Regions from separate parts of the Streptomyces sp. NPDC088810 genome, predicted to be linked through region 3. Evidence: predicted binding sites of a transcription regulator. Region 3 holds the regulator's gene; each other region holds the start of a gene.
The links. The regulator HrcA, encoded in region 3, represses chaperone genes, less so after heat shock. The targets are predictions, from matches to a motif close to TTNGCACTCNGNNNNNCNGAGTGCNAA.
Positions count from the first base shown of each region.

Region 1: groES (co-chaperone GroES) is a predicted target of HrcA. The motif match lies at 2,892-2,918, and genes of this name have one in related genera.
Region 2: groL (chaperonin GroEL) is a predicted target of HrcA. The motif match lies at 2,236-2,262, and genes of this name have one in related genera.

Region 1 covers NZ_JBIVJQ010000004.1:412,189-416,782, reverse strand. The annotation lists gene ACIP4Y_RS16450 (methyltransferase domain-containing protein) at 1-1,001, opposite strand, end outside; gene ACIP4Y_RS16445 (polysaccharide deacetylase family protein) at 1,092-2,012, shown strand; gene ACIP4Y_RS16440 (polysaccharide deacetylase family protein) at 2,009-2,821, shown strand; gene groES (co-chaperone GroES) at 3,067-3,375, shown strand; gene groL (chaperonin GroEL) at 3,494-4,594, shown strand, end outside.
Region 2 covers NZ_JBIVJQ010000005.1:429,083-433,676, forward strand. The annotation lists gene ACIP4Y_RS19735 (NADH:flavin oxidoreductase) at 1-216, opposite strand, end outside; gene groL (chaperonin GroEL) at 451-2,073, opposite strand; gene ACIP4Y_RS19745 (cold-shock protein) at 2,372-2,575, opposite strand; gene ACIP4Y_RS19750 (ubiquitin-like small modifier protein 1) at 3,028-3,303, opposite strand; gene thrC (threonine synthase) at 3,300-4,586, opposite strand.
Region 3 covers NZ_JBIVJQ010000001.1:550,002-554,595, forward strand. The annotation lists gene ACIP4Y_RS02460 (DUF3097 domain-containing protein) at 268-1,083, opposite strand; gene ACIP4Y_RS02465 (MBL fold metallo-hydrolase) at 1,142-1,864, opposite strand; gene hrcA (heat-inducible transcriptional repressor HrcA) at 2,027-3,043, shown strand; gene dnaJ (molecular chaperone DnaJ) at 3,044-4,180, shown strand; gene ACIP4Y_RS02480 (nitronate monooxygenase) at 4,393-4,594, shown strand, end outside.

The DNA.
Region 1 (4,594 bases), on a different contig from region 3:
AGCAGGGCCTTCAGCTTCTTGACGTTGAACGGGAGCCGGTCGGTGATCTCGTAGCCGGTGGCGTACGGCGTGGGCCGCGGCTCGTCGGCCGTGACGTAGGCGATGGTCGGGTCCAGCAGCCCGCCGCCGACCTCCTCGGCCACCTCGGCGACCAGGTGGGCGCGGATCACGGCACCGTCCGGCTCGTACAGGTAGCGCCCCACCGGCCGCACCGCGGGATCGGGCAGCCCGCGGCCGAGCAGGCTGCGCGGGCCGGGCAGCAGCGTGGCCCGCACGGCGCCCGGCGCGCCGGTCCCGAACCACAGCACCGCCTCCTTCACGTCCCCGCCGTCGGAGATCCACTCGGCCTCGGCCGCCGCCGGGACCACCTCGTGCGGAATGCCCGGCGCGATCTTCAGCGCGGCCCGGGGTGCCGCGAGCGCCGCCCCGACCGCCCAGGACAGCGGCGGTGAGTACGCCTCCGGGTCGAACACCCGGCCGCGCCCGCCCCGGCGCGCCGGGTCCACGAACACCGCGTCGTACCCGGCGGTGTCCACCTCCGTGACGTCGGCTTCCCGTACCTCGATCAGCCCGGCCAGCCCCAGCGCCTCGGCGTTCGCCCGGGCGACCGCCGCCGTGACCGGGTCCCGGTCCACGGCCAGCACCCGGATCCCGGCCCGCGCTAGCGCGATCGCGTCCCCGCCGATCCCGCAGCACAGGTCGGCGACGGAGGTCACGCCCAGCTCCCGCAGCCGGCCGGCCCGGTACGCCGCCACGCTCGCCCGAGTCGACTGCTCGACCCCGTTCGGCGTGAAGAACATCCGCCCGGCGTCCTCGGCCCCGAACTTCGCCACCGCCCGCTGCCGCAGCCGGGCCTGGCCGAGCGCGGCCGAGACCAGCTCGGCCGGGTGGTCGCGGCGCAGCCGGGTGGCCACGGCCAGTTCCTGCGCGGGCTCGGTGTCCCGCACCTCGTCGAGGAGGGCGCGGCCTTCGGGGCTGAGGAGCAGAGCGAGGTCGTTCACCGGGTCATTGTGGGCCAGTCGGTGGATGGTGCGCCCGACGCGGCGGTGTCGACCGGGATCGCGGGCCGGGGCCTGGGAGGATCCGGCACCATGCGAGCAGTAGTACAAAATGACAAAAAGCGGGCGCGGCTCGCCGTGAGCACCTCCCGGAAGACGGCCGTGGGCTCCGCGGCCCTCACCCTGGCCGCCGCCGCCCTCCTCTCCGGCTGCGCCGGCGGCCCCGAACCCGCCACCGGCCACGGCGGGCCCGCCCGCGCCGTGGACCCCCGGGCCCGGGCGGCCGCCGAACACGCCCGGCTGGCCGCCGCCGCCCGGCGCTGGGGCCTGGACCACGCCCCGCTCACGCCCCCCGCACCGCCGGCGAAGAAGCCGGAGATCACCCCACGGGACGGCTTCGAGGTGGACGGCCAGGAGGAGGACGACCTCCCGCCGGTCTTCACCACGATCCCCACCAAGCAGCGGGTCGTCTTCCTCACCATCGACGACGGCGCCGAGAAGGACCCGGCCTTCCTGCGCATGATGAGCGAGCTGAAGGTGCCGTACTCGGCCTTCCTCAGCAACTACCTCGTCAAGGACGACTACGGCTACTTCCGCCGGATGCAGGCCCAGGGCGTGACCCTCAACAACCACACCCTCACCCACCCCTACCTGCCCGGCCTGACCTACGAGGAGCAGAAGGACGAGATCTGCGGCATGCAGGCCGTCATGAAGAGGCAGTTCGGCAAGGCGCCCACCGTGTTCCGGCCGCCGTACGGCAACTACAACGGCGACACCCTGCGCGCCGCCAAGTCCTGCGGGATCAAGTACGCGCCCATCTGGGACGAGGAGGTCTTCGTCGACCACTGGGAGTACCGCGACTGGGACCGCAGCCTGCACCCCGGCGACATCGTCCTCACCCACTTCCGCGGCCGGGACGACTGGGACGGCACGATGGTGGACGACATGCGCCGCTTCCTGAACAAGGTCACGCGCGAGGGCTACGCCGTGGCCCGCCTGGAGGACTACCTGTGAGGCGCCTGCGGGGCCCGGCCGCGGTCCTCGCCCCGGCCCTGCTCCTCGCGGGCTGCGCCCAGTCCGTCGACCCCATCGAACGCCTGGGCAAGAAGGCCGCCGAAGGGGTGCACCCGCACGCCACCGCGCCCGGTCCCGGCTACCGGTACTGGGGCCTGACCCGGCCGCTCGCCCGCGCCCCGGTGCACCCGGCCCGCCCGCTCGCCGAGCACCCGGGGGCCGCCGCCCTGTCCCCGGTGGTCGACCACGTCCGCACCCGCGACCCGGTCGTCTTCCTCACCTACGACGACGGCGCCGAACGCGACCCCCGCTTCGTCGACATGGTCCGCGACCTGCGGCTCCCGGTCACCCTGTTCCTCACCGACAGCGTCGCCGCCCCCGGCTACGGCCACTTCGCCCGCCTGCACGCGCTCGGCGCCGGCATCCAGAACCACACCGTCGACCACCGGGCGCCGGCCGGACTGCCGTACGCCGGCCAGCGCGCCGAGATCTGCGGCCAGCAGAACCGCCTCCGCACCCGCCTCGGCGTCACCCCGCGCCTCTTCCGCCCGCCCTACGGCTCCTACGACCGCACCACCCGGCGCGCGGCGGCCGGCTGCGGCATCTCCGCCCTCGTCCTGTGGCGCGCCGCCCTCACACCCGCCGGCCTCACCTACACCCACGGCCCCCACCACCTGCGCCCCGGCGACATCGTCCTGGTCGGCCCGGACGAGTCCACGGGTCCCTCCCTGCGGGAACGCACGGTCCGGGTGCTGAGGGAGGCCCAGGAGAGGGGCCTCACGGTGGGGCGCCTGGAGGACTACCTCTGAAGGCCGGTCCGGCACGGGGGGCGCCCGGAGCACTCGCGCGCCCGTTCGCGGCCGACGCGCCGCACCGCAATTGGCACTCCGCTTGACCGAGTGCTAATCCCGGTCATAGTCTCAGGTCTGGCACTCCCCCCTGGAGAGTGCCAGATAAACGCGACGGGCAGGTCCGGCACCCGCGACGACGGATCGACCTGGTCGCCACCTCAGACAGTTAACCCCGTGAGATCTCCGAAGGGGGAGGTCGGATCGTGACGACCGCCAGCTCCAAGGTTGCCATCAAGCCGCTCGAGGACCGCATCGTGGTCCAGCCGCTGGACGCCGAGCAGACCACGGCCTCTGGCCTGGTCATCCCGGACACCGCGAAGGAGAAGCCCCAGGAGGGCGCCGTCCTCGCCGTGGGCCCGGGCCGGTTCGAGAACGGCGAGCGTCTGCCGCTCGACGTCAAGGTCGGCGACGTCGTCCTCTACAGCAAGTACGGCGGCACCGAGGTGAAGTACAACGGCGACGAGTACCTCGTCCTCTCGGCTCGCGACGTCCTCGCGATCATCGAGAAGTAATCACCTCAAGCGACTCTCTGCTTGAAGCTGCGCCCCTGGCCCCCGCGATCGATAAGAAGCCGGGCGCCCGGGGCGCGGCGTTTTTCACCCACAGATTTCCGAGAGGGCTCCCGCTGCCATGGCGAAGATCCTGAAGTTCGACGAGGACGCCCGTCGCGCCCTTGAGCGCGGCGTCAACAAGCTTGCCGACACCGTCAAGGTGACGATCGGCCCCAAGGGCCGCAACGTCGTCATCGACAAGAAGTTCGGCGCCCCCACCATCACCAACGACGGTGTCACGATCGCCCGTGAGGTGGAGATCGAGGACCCGTACGAGAACCTCGGCGCGCAGCTGGTGAAGGAGGTGGCGACCAAGACCAACGACATCGCTGGTGACGGCACCACCACCGCCACCGTCCTCGCCCAGGCGCTGGTCCGCGAGGGTCTGAAGAACGTCGCCGCCGGTGCCTCCCCGGCCGCCCTGAAGAAGGGCATCGACGCCGCGGTCAAGGCCATCTCCGACGACCTGCTGGCCTCGGCCCGCCCGATCGACGAGAAGTCCGACATCGCCGCCGTCGCCGCGCTGTCCGCCCAGGACCAGCAGGTCGGCGAGCTGATCGCCGAGGCGATGGACAAGGTCGGCAAGGACGGTGTCATCACCGTCGAGGAGTCCAACACCTTCGGTCTGGAGCTGGACTTCACCGAGGGCATGGCCTTCGACAAGGGCTACCTGTCGCCGTACTTCGTGACGGACCAGGAGCGCATGGAGGCCGTCCTGGAGGACCCGTACATCCTCATCCACCAGGGCAAGATCTCCGCCATCACGGAGCTGCTGCCGCTGCTGGAGAAGGTCATCCAGGCCGGCTCCTCCAAGCCGCTGCTGATCATCGCCGAGGACCTCGAGGGCGAGGCCCTGTCGACCCTGGTCGTCAACAAGATCCGCGGCACCTTCAACGCCGTCGCGGTGAAGGCCCCCGGCTTCGGCGACCGCCGCAAGGCGATGCTGCAGGACATGGCCGTCCTCACCGGCGCCACCGTCATCTCCGAGGAGGTCGGCCTCAAGCTCGACCAGGTCGGCATCGACGTGCTCGGCTCCGCCCGCCGCGTCACCGTCACCAAGGACGACACCACGATCGTCGACGGCGCCGGCAAGTCCGAGGACGTGCAGGGCCGCGTCGCCCAGATCAAGGCCGAGATCGAGAACACCGACTCCGACTGGGACCGCGAGAAGCTCCAGGAG
Region 2 (4,594 bases), on a different contig from region 3:
GCCGACGTAGGTGCCCTCGGTGACGATGAGGCCGACACCGGCGGCGGCACGGCGGGCGTAGTACGAGCGCACGTTCTCGCCGGGGATGCCGCCCGGGGAGAACATGCGGGTCATCGGCGCCATCACGATCCGGTTCGGCACGGTGAGGCCGTTCAGCGTGATCGGCCGGGACAGGACGCGGGCGGCGCGGGAGGCGGGGGTGGTCGTGTCGGTCACGTGGGGGACTCCTCGTGAGGCGGGGGCCTGGGTTACCAGCTGGTATGTGCATACGCATCGTTGCAGCACCTTAAGTAAACACCGCCCGCCGGCCCGTGTTCCGCTCCGGCCCCCGACTCCCCGCGTGATACCGGACACCCTCCCCGCCCCCGCGAACGACCGAGGGCGGTGCCCCCAGCCGAAGCTGGGGGCACCGCCCTCGGATCAAGGACAGTCGATCAACCCTCAGGCCGATCAGAAGTCCATGTCACCGCCCGGCATGCCGCCGCCGGCCGGCGCGGCGGCCTTCTCCGGCTTGTCGGCGATGACGGCCTCGGTGGTGAGGAACAGCGCGGCGATGGAGGCGGCGTTCTGCAGGGCAGAGCGGGTCACCTTCGCCGGGTCGATGATGCCCTCGGCGACCAGGTCGACGTACTCGCCGGTCGCGGCGTTCAGGCCGTGGCCCGGGGTCAGGTTGCGCACCTTCTCCACCACGACACCGCCCTCGAGGCCGGCGTTGACGGCGATCTGCTTCAGCGGGGCCTCGAGCGCGATGCGCACGGCGTTGGCGCCGGTCGCCTCGTCACCCTCGAGCTCCAGCTTCTCGAAGACCTGGGAGGCCTGCAGCAGGGCCACGCCACCACCGGCGACGATGCCCTCCTCGACGGCGGCCTTCGCGTTGCGGACGGCGTCCTCGATGCGGTGCTTGCGCTCCTTGAGCTCGACCTCGGTGGCGGCACCGGCCTTGATGACGGCCACGCCGCCCGCGAGCTTCGCCAGGCGCTCCTGGAGCTTCTCGCGGTCGTAGTCGGAGTCGCTGTTCTCGATCTCGGCGCGGATCTGGTTCACCCGGCCGTTGACCTGGTCGGAGGAACCGGCACCGTCGACGATGGTGGTCTCGTCCTTGGTGATGACGACCTTGCGGGCGCGGCCCAGGAGGTCCAGGGTCGCGTTCTCCAGCTTGAGGCCGACCTCCTCGGAGATGACCTCGCCGCCGGTGAGGATGGCGATGTCGCCGAGCATGGCCTTGCGGCGGTCGCCGAAGCCCGGGGCCTTGACGGCGACGGACTTGAAGGTGCCGCGGATCTTGTTGACGACCAGGGTCGACAGGGCCTCGCCCTCGACGTCCTCGGCGATGATCAGCAGCGGCTTGCCCGACTGCATGACCTTCTCCAGCAGCGGGAGCAGGTCCTTGACCGAGGAGATCTTGGAGTTGGCGATGAGGATGTACGGGTCCTCGAGCACCGCCTCCATGCGCTCCATGTCGGTCGCGAAGTAGGCGGAGATGTAGCCCTTGTCGAAGCGCATGCCCTCGGTGAGCTCGAGCTCCAGGCCGAAGGTGTTGCTCTCCTCGACGGTGATGACGCCTTCCTTGCCGACCTTGTCCATGGCCTCGGCGATGAGCTCGCCGATCTGGGTGTCGGCGGCGGAGATGGACGCGGTGGAGGCGATCTGCTCCTTGGTCTCGACGTCCTTCGCCTGCTCCAGCAGGGCGGCGGAGACGGCCTCGACGGCCTTCTCGATACCGCGCTTCAGAGCCATCGGGTTGGCACCGGCGGCGACGTTGCGCAGGCCTTCCTTGACCAGGGCCTGGGCGAGCACGGTCGCGGTGGTCGTACCGTCACCGGCGACGTCGTCCGTCTTCTTGGCGACTTCCTTGACCAGCTCGGCGCCGATCTTCTCGTACGGGTCCTCGAGCTCGATCTCCTTGGCGATGGAGACACCATCGTTGGTGATCGTGGGGGCGCCCCACTTCTTCTCGAGGACGACGTTGCGGCCCTTGGGGCCGAGCGTCACCTTCACGGCGTCCGCGAGCTGGTTCATGCCGCGCTCGAGGCCGCGCCGCGCCTCCTCGTCGAACGCGATGATCTTGGCCATGTGAAGTGGTCCCTCCAGGACTGGGGGTGATTCCTTCGGACCGCGCCCGCGCCCGCGACGGACGGCTCGCCGGCCTCGTGGTTCCTTGCCCCACCCAGCCTGCGGGCCTCACCGACCCGGTCCTTCACTGTCACTCTCACCTTCAGAGTGCTAACGCAATGATTAGCACTCGGCATGGTCGAGTGCAAGCGCCTGCACCGGTACGGCGCCCCCGTCAGCCGCACGCGAACAGCGGAACCAGGGCACGGCGAAGGGCCCGCACCCCCTGGGAGGTGCGGGCCCTTCGGACAAGAAACGTTCAGGCGGTGACGCGAACCATGTCGGCCTGCGGGCCCTTCTGGCCCTGCGAGATCTCGAACTCGACCCGCTGGCCCTCTTCCAGGGTGCGGTAGCCGTCCATCTGAATCGCGCTGTAGTGGACGAAGACGTCCGCACCACCGTCGACCGCGATGAAGCCGTACCCCTTCTCCGCGTTGAACCACTTGACGGTGCCCTGAGCCATGCCTAACTCCCCTATTACTGGCCCTTGCACAGATCCACACTTCGCGGACCCGGGTCAGACCTCGCCCCCCATTGGCCGGGGGCGTGCGCCGGAACGCGTCGACCGCGGCTGAATGTATCTGTCCAACTGCCGTCTGCAACAGGTCAATCGGACGAGAATTCTGGACGCGGACGGTCCGGAATATAGTGAGAATTCGCCCGGATTCAGGGCAAGTCGGGCCCCATAAAAGCCGCAAAAGCCACAGACAACCCACACACTTTGGCTACTTCTTGTCGGGTCGCCCGGCATGATTCCAGGGCCTTCGACCCGAAGACCGGGGCCGTGTTCCCCAACTCTACCGCGCTCAATCACACAGAATTGCCCCCTCCGCTTCTCTTACGGAGGGGGCAATCCGATGAACAATCGGTAACCGCCGTTACCGAAGGTAATGTGCGGGCCTGTCGAAGGGCCGGTCAGCCGCCTGCCACGGCCGGGATGATGGAGACACCGGCGCCGTCGGGGGTCGCCGTGTCCAGGCCCTGCTCGAAGCGGACGTCGTCGTCGTTGACGTACACGTTGACGAACCGGCGCAGCTTGCCCTGGTCGTCCAGGACCCGGGCGGCGATCCCGGTGTGGTTCTTCTCCAGATCGGCGATGACCTCGCCGAGCGTCGCGCCCTCGGCGGCGACCTCGGCCTGCCCACCGGTGTAGGTGCGCAGGATGGTGGGGATGCGAACGGTCACGCTCATGCGAGGCCAGCCTCTCGGAAGGAGTCCAGGGTCGGGCGGATGGTGGCGGTGAGGCCGGTCCCGGCCACCGCGTCCAGGGTCTTGAGGCCGTCACCGGTGTTGAGCACGACGGTCGTGAGGGCCGGGTCCAGCCGACCGCTCTCGATCAGCTTCCGCGTCACACCCACGGTCACCCCGCCGGCGGTCTCCGCGAAGATGCCCTCCGTGCGGGCGAGCAGCTTGATCGAGTCCACGACCTCCGCGTCCGTCACGTCCTCCACGGCACCGCCGGTGCGGCGCGCGATGTCCAGGACGTACGGCCCGTCCGCCGGGTTGCCGATGGCCAGGGACTTGGCGATGGTGTTCGGCTTCTGCGGGCGGACCACGTCGTGGCCGGCCTTGAAGGCGGTGGACACCGGCGAGCAGCCCTCGGCCTGTGCACCGAAGATCTTGTACGGCTTGTCCTCGACCAGCCCCAACTTGATCAGCTCCTGGAGGCCCTTGTCGATCTTCGTGAGCTGGGAGCCGGAGGCGATCGGAACCACGATCTGGTCGGGCAGCCGCCAGCCGAGCTGCTCGCAGATCTCGTACGCCAGGGTCTTGGAGCCCTCCGCGTAGTACGGCCGCAGGTTCACGTTGACGAAGCCCCAGCCCTCGCCGGCCGGGTCGCCGATCAGCTCCGAGCAGAAGCGGTTCACGTCGTCGTAGTTGCCCTCGATACCGACGAGCTCTCCGCCGTAGACCGCGGCCATGACGACCTTGCCCTGCTCCAGGTCGTGCGGGATGAACACGCAGGAGCGGAAGCCGGCCCGGGCGGCGGCGGCGCCGACGGCGCCGGCCAGGTTGCCGGTGGAGGAGCAGGAGAGCGTGGTGAAGCCGAAGGCGCGGGCGGCCTCCAGGGCCTGGGCGACGACCCGGTCCTTGAAGGAGTGGGTCGGGTTCCCGGAGTCGTCCTTCACGAAGAGCTTGCCGGCGTCGACGCCCAGCTCGCGCGCCAGGTTGTCGGCCTGGACGAGCTTGGTCCAGCCGGGGTTGAGGTTGGGCTTGCCGGTGACGTCCGCCGGGACGGGCAGCAGCGGCGCGTACCGCCAGATGTTCGCGGGGCCGGCCTCGATCCGCCGACGCAGGTCCTCGGTGTCGTAGGCGGAGAAGTCGTAGGCGATCTCGAGCGGGCCGAAGCACTCCTCACAGGCGAAGACCGGACCGAGCGGGACGCGGTGACCGCACTCGCGACAGCTCAGGGCGGCGGCGGGGCCGAGGTCGACGGTGGTTTCGCTGGAGGTGGCAACTGTCTGCACAGCCATGGAGGCGA
Region 3 (4,594 bases):
TATTCGCGTAGACGGTGGTGGCGGAGCGCCCCGGCACCTCCTGCCCCGCGAGCCCTCTTTTGCTGACAGCTCCGCCACAAGGTCGGGTTCGGCGGAGCACAGCCACATCAAACGGCCGGCCGCGCGGGACCCTGGGCGGGCGAGGGTGGTGCCGGAGCGAGGTGCCGGATCACCGGTGCCGGCGGCCAACCGAGTCCGGCGACCTGACGCCGCTGGAGCCCCTCCGCATCGAACCGGACACCACCGAATGCGCCGCCTACGAGAAGGTCAGGCCCCGCCGCTGCCCGTGACGAAGTCGATCAGCTCCTCCACGCGTCCCAGCAGCTCCGGCTCCAGGTCCCTGTAGGAGCCCACCCGCTTCAGGATCGCCTGCCACACCGCTCCGGTGTTGTCCGACGGCCAGCCCAGGGCCCGGCACACCCCCGTCTTCCAGTCCTGCCCCTTCGGTACCGTCGGCCATGCCGGGATGCCCAGCGAGGCCGGTTTCACCGCCTGCCAGATGTCGATGAACGGGTGGCCGACCAGCAGTGCGTGTTCGCTGGTCACCGACTCCGCGATGCGCCACTCCTTCGTGCCGGGCAGCAGGTGGTCCACCAGGACGCCCAGGCGGGCGTCGGGGCCCGGGGCGAAGGACTCCACGATGGACGGCAGGTCGTCCACGCCCTCCAGGTACTCCACGACCACGCCCTCGATGCGAAGGTCGTCGCCCCACACCTTCTCGACCAGCTCGGCGTCGTGCCGGCCCTCCACGTAGATGCGGCCGGCGCGGGCCACCCGTGCGCGTGCCCGGGGGACGGCGACCGAACCGGAGGCCGTACGGGTGGGACGTACCGGAGCCGACGAGGACGGCCGGACCAGCGTCACCACCCGCCCCTCCAGCAGGAAGCCGCGCGGCTCCAGCGGGAACACCCGGTGCTTGCCGAAGCGGTCCTCCAGGGTCACCGTGCCGGCCTCGCAGCGGATCACCGCCCCGCAGAACCCGGTGCCGGGCTCCTCCACCACCAGGCCCGGCTCGGCCGGAACCTCCGGTACCGGCTGCGGCTTCTTCCAGGGAGGGGTCAGGTCGGCGGAGTACTGGCGCATTCGGATGACGATAGGAGAAGCCGCGTACCGAGGGGTACGACACGCCGGGAAGGGCCCCTCAGATCACGCCGAACCGCGTTGCCAGGGCGTCCCGTTGGCGGCGGACGAACCCCGCGTCCACCACCGCTCCGTGGCCGGGCACGTACAACGCGTCATCGCCGCCCAGCGCCAGCAGCCGGTCGAGGGCGTCCGGCCAGCGGGCCGGGATCGCGTCCGGGCCCGCCTGCGGCTCGCCGGACTCCTCCACCAGGTCGCCGCAGAAGACCACCTCCGGATCCCCCGGCACCAGGACCGCCAGGTCGTACGCCGTGTGGCCGGGGCCCACGTTGGCCAGCAGTGCCTGCCGACCGCCGCCGAGGTCGAGGGTCCACTCGCCGGAGACCAGGTGGCCGGGCGGGAAGAGCGCGTCCGCCGCCTCGTCGGCGTCCGCCACCGGCAGCCCGTTCCTGATCGCGTCCAGGCGCAGCTCCTCGCGCTCGTACGCCAGCGCCGCGTCCAGGCCCACCGCCGCGAACACCTCCGCCCCGGCGAACACGGACGCGCCGAACACGTGGTCGAAGTGGGGATGGGTGAGAGCGAGATGGGTCACACGGCCGCCCGCCAGTTCCTCGGCCCGCGCGCGCAGCCGGGCCCCCTCCGCCAGGCTCGACCCGGCGTCCACGAGGAGCGCCGTCCCCTCTCCGAGGACCAGCCCCGCCGTGCAGTCCCAGCCGGGCAGCCGGCACCGTCCCACCCCGGTGGTCAGCCGTTCCCAGCCCAGCTCTTCCCAAGTCACGCTCATACCGGCGACGCTAGCGGTACGACCCCGTACCGGGGTCCGACCTTGCCCAGTGTGTAGCCGACAGCCGTACACTGGGCCGGGGAACGTTGGCACTCGCATACGAAGAGTGCCAGGCCGACGACCCGAAGGGACGAGGGGACGACATGCTGGAGGTGCGCGCGAATGCTGAGTGAACGCAGGCTTCAGGTACTGCGCGCCATCGTCCAGGACTATGTCGGCACCGAGGAGCCGGTCGGGTCGAAGGCCCTGACCGAGCGGCACAACCTCGGGGTGTCCCCGGCGACCGTCCGCAACGACATGGCGGCCCTGGAGGACGAGGGGTACATCGCCCAGCCGCACACCAGCGCGGGGCGGATCCCCACCGACAAGGGCTACCGGCTGTTCGTGGACAAGCTCGCGGGCGTGAAGCCGATGACCCCGCCCGAGCGACGGGCCATCCAGAACTTCCTGGAGGGCGCCGTCGACCTCGACGACGTCGTGGCGCGGACGGTGCGGCTGCTCGCGCAGCTGACCCGGCAGGTCGCCGTGGTGCAGTACCCGTCGCTGACCCGGTCCACCGTCCGGCACGTGGAGCTGCTCTCGCTGGCTCCCGCGCGCGTGATGCTCGTGCTGATCACGGACACCGGACGGGTCGAGCAGCGCATGGTCGACTGCCCGGCGCCGTTCGGCGAGGCCTCGCTCGCGGACCTCAGGGCGCGGCTCAACAGCCGGGTCGCGGGCCGACGGTTCACCGATGTGCCGAAGCTGGTCGAGGACCTGCCGGAGGCCTTCGAGCCGGAGGACCGCGGTACGGTCTCCACGGTGCTCTCCACTCTGCTGGAGACACTGGTGGAGGAGAACGAGGAGCGGCTGATGATCGGCGGTACCGCCAATCTCACCCGCTTCGGACATGACTTCCCCCTCACGATCCGGCCCGTCCTGGAGGCCCTGGAGGAGCAGGTCGTGCTCCTCAAGCTCCTCGGCGAGGCGAAGGACCCGGGCGTGACCGTGCGCATCGGCCACGAGAACGCCCACGAGGGGCTCAACTCCACCTCCGTCGTGTCGGTCGGCTACGGTTCGGGCGGCGAGGCGGTTGCCAAGCTCGGCGTGGTCGGACCGACCCGCATGGACTACCCGGGAACGATGGGAGCGGTACGCGCAGTGGCACGGTACGTCGGACAGATCCTGGCGGAGTCGTAAGTGGCCACGGACTACTACGCCGTTCTCGGCGTGCGCCGCGACGCGTCGCAGGATGAGATCAAGAAGGCGTTCCGCCGGCTCGCGCGCGAGCTGCACCCGGACGTCAACCCGGATCCGAAGACCCAGGAGCGGTTCAAGGAGATCAACGCCGCTTACGAGGTGCTGTCGGACCCGCAGAAGAAGCAGGTCTACGACCTCGGCGGCGACCCGCTCTCCCAGTCGGGCGGCGCGGGCGCGGGCGGCTTCGGCGCCGGCGGCTTCGGCAACTTCTCCGACATCATGGACGCGTTCTTCGGTACGGCGTCGCAGCGCGGGCCGCGCTCGCGCACCCGGCGCGGCCAGGACGCGATGATCCGGATCGAGGTCGAGCTGGACGAGGCGGCCTTCGGGACGACCAAGGACATCCAGGTCGACACCGCGGTCGTCTGCAACACCTGCAACGGTGAGGGCGCGGCTCCGGGCACGTCCGCGCAGACGTGTGACATGTGCCGCGGCCGCGGTGAGGTCTCCCAGGTCACCCGGTCCTTCCTGGGCCAGGTCATGACCTCGCGTCCCTGCCCGCAGTGCCAGGGCTTCGGCACGGTCGTGCCGACCCCGTGCCCGGAGTGCGCCGGCGACGGCCGGGTCCGCTCCCGCCGCACGCTCACCGTGAAGATCCCGGCCGGTGTGGACAACGGCACGCGGATCCAGCTGGCCGGCGAGGGCGAGGTCGGCCCCGGCGGCGGTCCGGCCGGCGACCTGTACGTCGAGATCCACGAGCTGCCGCACCCGATGTTCCAGCGGCGCGGCGACGACCTGCACTGCACGGTCACGATCCCGATGACGGCGGCGGCCCTCGGTACGAAGGTGCCGCTGGAGACGCTGGACGGCATGGAGGAGGTCGACATCCGGCCCGGCACCCAGTCCGGCCAGTCGATCCCGCTGCACAACCGGGGTGTCACGCATCTGCGCGGCGGCGGCCGGGGCGACCTGATCGTGCACGTCGAGGTGACCACGCCGACCAAGCTGGACCCCGAGCAGGAGCGAGTGCTGCGCGAGCTGGCCAAGCTCCGCGGCGAGGAGCGCCCGCAGGGCCAGTTCCAGCCGGGTCAGCAAGGGCTGTTCTCGCGGCTGAAGGATGCCTTCAACGGTCGCTGACGTCGGCTGCGGGTGCTGCCGGGGGTCCGGGGGTTGCCCCCCGGGCCGACACGGTCAGCCGGGTCAGCAAGGGCTGTTCTCGCGGCTGAAGGATGCCTTCAACGGTCGCTGAGACCGGGTGTACGGGGTGCTCCGGCACCCTCTATGCCGGTGTCCTATGCCGGGGGACGCCCGGTTTCGGACTTGTTCGGGGGACGTGACAACATGCGGTCATGTCCTCCGCGCTGACCGATCTCTTCCCCCACCCGATCGTGCAGGCCCCCATGGCGGGCGGTGTCTCCGTCCCGCAGCTCGCCGCCGCCGTCTCCGAGGCCGGCGGCCTCGGGTTCCTCGCCGCCGGGTACAAGACCGCCGACGGCATGTACCAGGAGATCAAGCAGCTGCGCGGGCTCACGAACCGGCCCTTCGGCGTGA